3 regions of the Streptomyces sp. NPDC029152 genome follow, and region 2 is predicted to be linked to each of the others. Evidence: riboswitches for the same ligand, from Rfam matches in the RefSeq annotation. Region 2 holds a riboswitch; each other region holds the start of a gene.

Region 1 (2,190 bases), on a different contig from region 2:
CCACAGGTCGACCAGCTCCGGCACGTCCGAGGGCGAGAACAGCGACCACGGCCCGTCGGCGTCCACCCGGCGCATGAACTCGTCCGGGATCCAGTGCGCGAGGTTCAGGTTGTGCGTCCGGCGGGCGTCCTCGCCGGTGTTGTCCCGAAGCTCCAGGAACTCCTCGATGTCGGCGTGCCAGGTCTCCAGGTAGACCGCCGCCGCGCCCTTGCGCCGGCCGCCCTGGTTCACGGCGGCGACCGAGGCGTCCAGCGTCTTCAGGAACGGGACGATGCCGTTGGAGTGCCCGTTGGTGCCGCGGATCAGCGAACCCCGGGCACGGACGCGGGAGTAGGCGATGCCGATGCCGCCGGCGTGCTTGGACAGGCGGGCGACCTGGTGGAGGCGGTCGTAGAGGGAGTCCAGCTCGTCCTTGGGGGAGTCGAGGAGGTAGCAGGACGACATCTGGGCGTGCCGGGTGCCGGAGTTGAAGAGGGTGGGGGAGGAGGGCAGGTAGTCCAGACGGCTCATCAGACCGTAGAGCGCGGCGACTTCGTCGGCGGACCGGGTGGTGTCGTCCTCGGCGAGTCCGGCCGCGACGCGCAGCAGGAAGTGCTGGGGCGTCTCGACGGCCTTGCGGGTGATCGGGTGCCGGAGCAGGTAGCGGCTGTACAGCGTGCGCAGCCCGAAGTAGCCGAAGCGGTCGTCGGCGGCCGGGTCGATCAGCGCGTCCAGGCGGGCCGCGTGCCGGCGGACGAAAGCGGCCGTGCGGTCGGCGATCAGGCCCTCGCGGTGGCCGGTGGCGACGGACTCCGTGAAGCCGGTGACGCCCTGGGAGGCGGCCTCGGCGCGGATGCCGATGGTCAGCAGCCGGGCGGCGAGGCGGGAGTAGGCCGGGTCCTCCGAGATCAGGCCGGCCGCGGCCTCCGTGGCGAGCTCCCGCAGTTCCGCCTCGTCGGCGCGCGCGGACCGGCCGCGCAGCGCGGCGGCGGCGACCCGGCCGGGATCGGCGTCGGGGAGGTCGGCGGTGAGGCCGGTCAGGGTCCGCAGCAGGGCGGCACCGGGTCCGTCGGGTTCCTCGGTCACCGGGGTCGCTGGAGCCGGATCGGCTGGCGCGATGGTCACGTGGGGCTCTCCCTCGCTCGGCACGGGGCCTGGCGGAGGGCAGGGGGCAGCTCACGAGCGCACACGGCGTCGCGTCCACCGGCCCACTCCACGAGGCCCGGACGTCATGGCACCCGGGCCGGGACGGCCGGGCGCACTGTCGGCAGGTCCTCGGACTGAGCCCGTGCGTGCTCACGCGGGGACGCGAACACGCACAAGTACACCGTTGCGGGACAGTTCCGGATTCGCACCGGATTCCCCTGCGGCGACAGCGAGCACGAGCATACATCTTGTGCCGCGACCTGCGAGCACCCCCAGATGTTGTGCCGCGTCGGTGTCAGAGGGGCAGCCGGTAGGTGAGCAGCATGATGTCGTCGAGCTCCGGCAGCGGGTTCCAGTCGCGGTCGGGGGTGCGGGCGAAGCCCAGGCGTTCGTAGAGCCGGTGGGCGGTGCGCATCGCCCGCTGGGTCGACAGCACGAGGCCGGTGCAGCCCTCGACGGCCCGGGCGCGGTCCACGCAGGTCCGCACGAGTGCCTCGCCCACGCCGCGTCCCCGTGCCTCGCGGGCGACGGCGAGCATGCGTATCTCGGCCTCGCCGGGCCGGGCGATGTCGGCCATGGGGCCGCCGGACGGTACGAAGGTCACGCCGCCGAGGACGCGGCCGTCCGCGGCGGCCACCAGGACCTCCGCGGCCGCCGCCCGTCCGGCCACGTCCCGCAGCTCGCCGAGGTAGGCGTCGTCCTCACCGAAGTCGAGGAGGCCGTCCTGGAGATAGGCCCGCGCGGTGATCTCGCCGAGGGTGTCGTACTCGTCGGCGGCCGCGTGCCGGATCACGAAGTCCATGCCGCCGAGTGTGCCCGACGGGTACGGCGACGGGCCGCCGGTTTTCTCCGACGGCCCGTCGCCCGTGCGCGGGTCAGTGCGAGGTGCCCGCCGTGGCCGGCGGCAGCTCCACCCGGACGCCCGGGTCGCCCGCGTCCGCCGTGTAGTCGGCCGGCTGCGTCTCGTCGACGCCGTCGGGGGCCTTGACGGCCCTCAGGACGAAGGTCAGGACCACGGTGACCAGGACGTTCAGCGCGAAGGCGGTGAGACCGATGTAACCGATC
Region 2 (2,190 bases):
GCCACGGTCATCCTGGCCTCCTCGCACCTGGGCTTCTCCCTCTCCACCACGCACTCCGTCTCCGGCGCGGTCATGGGCGCGGGCCTCGGCCGCAAGGGCGGCGTGGTGCGCTGGTCCACGGCCACCCGCATGTTCGTCGCCTGGGGCCTGACCCTGCCGGCCGCGGCGCTGGTCGGCGCGCTCGCCGAGTGGGTCTGCGGCTTCGGGGACTGGGGCACGGCGCTCGTGGCGGTCTTCCTGGTCGCTTCCAGCTTCGCGATCTGGCGGATCTCCCGGCGCGAGGTCGTCGACCACACGAACGTCAACGCGGGCGACGAGCCGGAGCCCGAGCCGGCCGGCGTGGTGACCACGGCGATCGCCGCCGTGACCCCGCCCCCGGCGGGCGTGGGCGAGGAGCTCACCGCCACCGTCGCGGCCCCGGCCGCCACCGCCGGCACCAAGGCCCCGTCGGCCGCCACCCCCGTCTGAGCCCGCCCGCCGGACACGAAGGAAGAGAACCGCCATGACAATCGACTGGGCAGCCCTCGGCTCCGTCTTCGGGGTCAGCCTCGTGGCCACCGTGGCTCTGGTGGCCCTGTTCACCCTCGGCATCGCCGGTCTCTCCCGCCAGGAACGGGCCGTCGCCCGGGGCGGTTCCGCGGTGCTCGCGGTCACCGGCGCCTACGCCTGCTTCGCGGCCTGCGCGGCGGCGGTGGCGTACGGGATCTACCTGATCGTCGCCTGACCGGCACGGGAAGAGCGCGGGGCGCGGGACGGACTCCACCGTCCCGCGCCCCGCGCTCTTCCCGTGCCGGCGCACACCACCCGTGTGTGGGCCTTCGCACACTCCCCCGGCGCAGGTCAACGGCAAGTTGACGGGTGTTCGCGGGCCGTGGTGGACTGCCGGAGCCATTACGGCGGCAGGAGAGGAAGCCGGTGCGAGTCCGGCGCGGTCCCGCCACTGTCACCGGGGCGGTACGCGAGTACGGTCCCGGGAGCCAGGAACTCTCACCGCCGATTTCGTCGAACCAGGGCGTGGACACCCTGAGTGAGGACATATCGCCATGCGCGGCTGCCGTTCCAGGCTCACCAGCGACACACCTGCGCCGTCCCTTCCCGCGGCCCCCACGGCCGGCTGAGCCGTGCGCGCCGAACGCGTCTTCGCGTACGGCGCCGCCGCCGGCCTTCTCGGCGACCTCCTCCTCGGCGATCCGCGCCGCGGGCACCCGGTCGCCGCGTTCGGCCGTGCCGCCGGTGCCGTGGAACGGGTGCTGTGGCGTGACCACCGGGGCTGGGGCGCGCTGCACACCGCCGTGTGCGCCGGCGGCGCCGCCGCCCTCGGAGCCGCCGCCGCCCGCGCCGTCCGCCCCTCCCCCGCCGCCTCCGTCGCGCTGACCGGCGCGGCCACCTGGGCCGTCGTCGGCGGGACCTCGCTGGCCCGCGAGGCCCGCGCGATCGGACGGGCCCTGGACTCCGGCGACGTCGAGGTCGCCCGGGCCCGGCTGCCGCACCTGTGCGGGCGGGACCCGCAGGCGCTGGACGCCGACGGCATCGCCCGGGCCGTCGTGGAGTCCGTCGCCGAGAACACCTCCGACGCGGTCGTGGGCGCCCTGGTGTGGGGCGCGCTCGGCGGCGTGCCGGGGCTGCTCGGCTTCCGGGCCGTGAACACCCTGGACGCCATGGTCGGCCACAGGTCCCCCAGGTACCGGCGGTACGGCTGGGCCTCGGCCCGGCTCGACGACCTCGCGGGCTGGCCGGGCGCCCGCCTGACCGCCGTCCTGACCACCGTGGCCGGCGGCGACCCCCGGGGCGCCGCACGGGCCTGGCGCGCCGACGCCGCACGGCACCCGAGCCCCAACGCCGGTCCCGTGGAGGCGTCCTTCGCGGGCGCCCTGGGCGTGCGGCTCGGCGGGACCCTCTCCTACGGCGGCCGGGTCGAGCACCGGCCGGTGCTCAACGGGGCGGCGGGGCGCGCCGTCCGGGCCGGATCCGGCGACATCGAGCGGGCCGTACGGCTGTCCCGGCGCGTGAACTGGCTGGCGCTGGGCGTGTGCGCGGGCGCGCGACTGCTCGTCCGCGGGATCGGCAGGAAGGGACGTACGTCATGAACGGTGGCCTCCTCGTCGCCGGCACCACCTCCGACGCCGGCAAGAGCGTCGTCACCGCCGGGATCTGCCGCTGGCTGGTGCGGCAGGGCGTGAAGGTGGCGCC
Region 3 (2,190 bases), on a different contig from region 2:
CGGCGTGACCCCGGCCCTCGCCCTCGGCATGCCCGCCGCCATGGCCGCGGTGACGGGGCTGCCGCTGGCCAGTTCGGTGCTCGCGGTCCTGCTGCTGGGCGCGGACGCGCACGAACAGATGCCGCTGGTCGTCATCTCGTCGGTGGTCGCCTTCGTCGTCGCCCAGGCGCTCCGCCGGAGCCCGCCGGAGCCCGGGCCGCCGGCGGGGGCGGAGGCGCGTTCCGGGCCGGGGACGGGCCGGTGACCGGCCGCGGGGGCGCCGGGCGGGCGCACCGGGCCGGGTCCGGTGTCCCCTGGCGTTCGGCGCGTCCCTGGCTGGCGCGGGGCGGTGCGGTCGTGTGCCTGGTCGCCGCCTACTTCCTGCTGCCCCTCGACCGGCTGGGTCCCCGTCACCCGGTTCTGAGCTGGCTCTTGTTCGCCCTGGGCCTGGCGACCGTCGCCGTTCTGCTGCTGCGGCAGATCCGCCGCGTCCTCACCGGCCGCACGGAGACCCACCCCGGCGTGGCCATCTCCCTGCTGGTCCTGCTGTCGGTGCACGTCTTCGCCGCGGCCTACTACCTCCTGGCCAAGCAGCCCGGTGAGTTCCACGGGCTGCACACGCGTGTCGACTCCCTGTACTTCACCGTCGTCACCCTGGCCACCGTCGGGTACGGGGACATCACCCCACGGGGCCAGACGGCACGGCTCGTGACGCTCCTGCAGATCGTCTACAGCTTCGTCTTCCTCACCGCCGCGGGGACGGCGCTGAGCCAGCAGCTGCGTTCCCGGGTGGCCCGGGACTCCGGCGGCGGCGCCCCCGACGGCGAGGGCATGTGAGGCTGAGATCTTCGCCACGTCGGGCGGGGGCGCGCGGCCCCGTACGACGGCGTGCCCGCGCGGGAAGTCCCCCCGGCCCCGGGGGCCGGCCGCCGGGAGGCCCGCTTGTCACCACCCTCGTGGGCGCACTACTGTCGCCACGCCTTGGTGAACGGGAAATCCGGTGAAGTACCGGTGCGGCCCTCGCCACTGTGATCGGGAAGTCCGGCTCCGGCCCTCGCGGGCAGCCACTGGGTCCTCGTGACCCGGGAAGGCGGAGTTCGGGCGGTGGTACCCGTCAGCCAGGAGACCGGCCAAGGCGCGTCGTCCATCCACGAGGTGCTGGAGAGGGTCTGCTGAGCCATGCACATAGCCGAGGGCTTCCTGCCTCCGGCGCACGCGATCGCCTGGGGCGTCGCGTCCGCGCCGTTCGTCGTCCACGGAGTACGGTCACTCACCCGTGAGGTCCGGGAACATCCCGAGAGCACGCTGCTGCTCGGGGCGTCCGGAGCCTTCACGTTCGTACTGTCGGCCCTGAAACTGCCGTCCGTCACCGGGAGTTGCTCGCACCCCACCGGGACCGGCCTGGGCGCCGTCCTGTTCCGGCCGCCCGTCATGGCGGTCCTGGGCACCATCACCCTGCTCTTCCAGGCGCTGCTGCTCGCCCACGGCGGGCTGACCACGCTCGGCGCCAACGCCTTCTCGATGGCGATCGCCGGCCCGTGGGCCGGGTACGGCACCTACCGCCTGCTGCGCCGGTACGGGGCGCCGCTGATGGTCACGGTGTTCTTCGCGGCGTTCGTCGCCGACCTGTCCACGTACTGCGTCACCAGCGTGCAGCTGGCGCTGGCCTTCCCCGACCCGAGCAGCGGATTCCTGGGCGCGCTCGGCAAGTTCGGGTCCATCTTCGCCGTCACGCAGATCCCGCTCGCGGTGAGCGAGGGCCTGCTCACGGTGGTCGTGATGCGGCTGCTGGTGCAGTCCAGCAAGGGCGAGCTGACCCGGCTGGGCGTGCTGCCGGCCGGCACCGGCGCCCGCGAGGAGGCGGTCGTCCGATGAGCCGCAACACGAAGATCAACGTCCTGCTGCTGGCCGTCGTGGCCGCGCTCGCGGTGCTGCCGCTGGTGCTCGGCCTCGGCGACCACAAGGAGGAGCCGTTCACCGGTGCCGACGCCGAGGCGGAGACGGCGATCACGCAGATCGAGCCGGACTACGAGCCGTGGTTCTCGCCGTTGTACGAGCCGCCGTCCGGGGAGATCGAGTCCGCGCTGTTCGCCGTGCAGGCGGCGCTCGGTGCCGGGGTGCTGGCCTACTACTTCGGGCTGCGCCGGGGACGGCGGCAGGGCGAGGAGCGGGCGGCCCGGGCCGCCCGGCAGGACGCGCGCGCGTCCGAAG

Evidence for each region. Region 2 has a riboswitch for cobalamin ahead of ACZ4V6_RS17885 (cobalamin biosynthesis protein). Riboswitches for the same ligand answer to the same signal wherever they lie in the genome.
Region 1: linked by a shared signal. The riboswitch ahead of ACZ4V6_RS13120 (ribonucleoside-diphosphate reductase subunit alpha) and the one ahead of ACZ4V6_RS17885 (cobalamin biosynthesis protein) in region 2 are both predicted to bind cobalamin.
Region 3: linked by a shared signal. The riboswitch ahead of ACZ4V6_RS19990 (energy-coupling factor ABC transporter permease) and the one ahead of ACZ4V6_RS17885 (cobalamin biosynthesis protein) in region 2 are both predicted to bind cobalamin.

The regions. Positions count from the first base shown of each region.
Region 1 is NZ_JBVHWR010000005.1:190,375-192,564, reverse strand. It holds gene ACZ4V6_RS13120 (ribonucleoside-diphosphate reductase subunit alpha) at 1-1,104, opposite strand, end outside; cobalamin riboswitch at 1,229-1,368, opposite strand; gene ACZ4V6_RS13115 (GNAT family N-acetyltransferase) at 1,421-1,927, opposite strand; gene mctP (monocarboxylate uptake permease MctP) at 2,001-2,190, opposite strand, start outside.
Region 2 is NZ_JBVHWR010000007.1:359,838-362,027, reverse strand. It holds gene ACZ4V6_RS17895 (inorganic phosphate transporter) at 1-468, shown strand, start outside; gene ACZ4V6_RS17890 (hypothetical protein) at 503-724, shown strand; cobalamin riboswitch at 859-1,006, shown strand; gene ACZ4V6_RS17885 (cobalamin biosynthesis protein) at 1,122-2,087, shown strand; gene ACZ4V6_RS17880 (cobyric acid synthase) at 2,084-2,190, shown strand, end outside.
Region 3 is NZ_JBVHWR010000009.1:12,505-14,694, reverse strand. It holds gene ACZ4V6_RS20000 (chloride channel protein) at 1-244, shown strand, start outside; gene ACZ4V6_RS19995 (potassium channel family protein) at 241-816, shown strand; cobalamin riboswitch at 945-1,128, shown strand; gene ACZ4V6_RS19990 (energy-coupling factor ABC transporter permease) at 1,159-1,854, shown strand; gene ACZ4V6_RS19985 (energy-coupling factor ABC transporter substrate-binding protein) at 1,851-2,190, shown strand, end outside.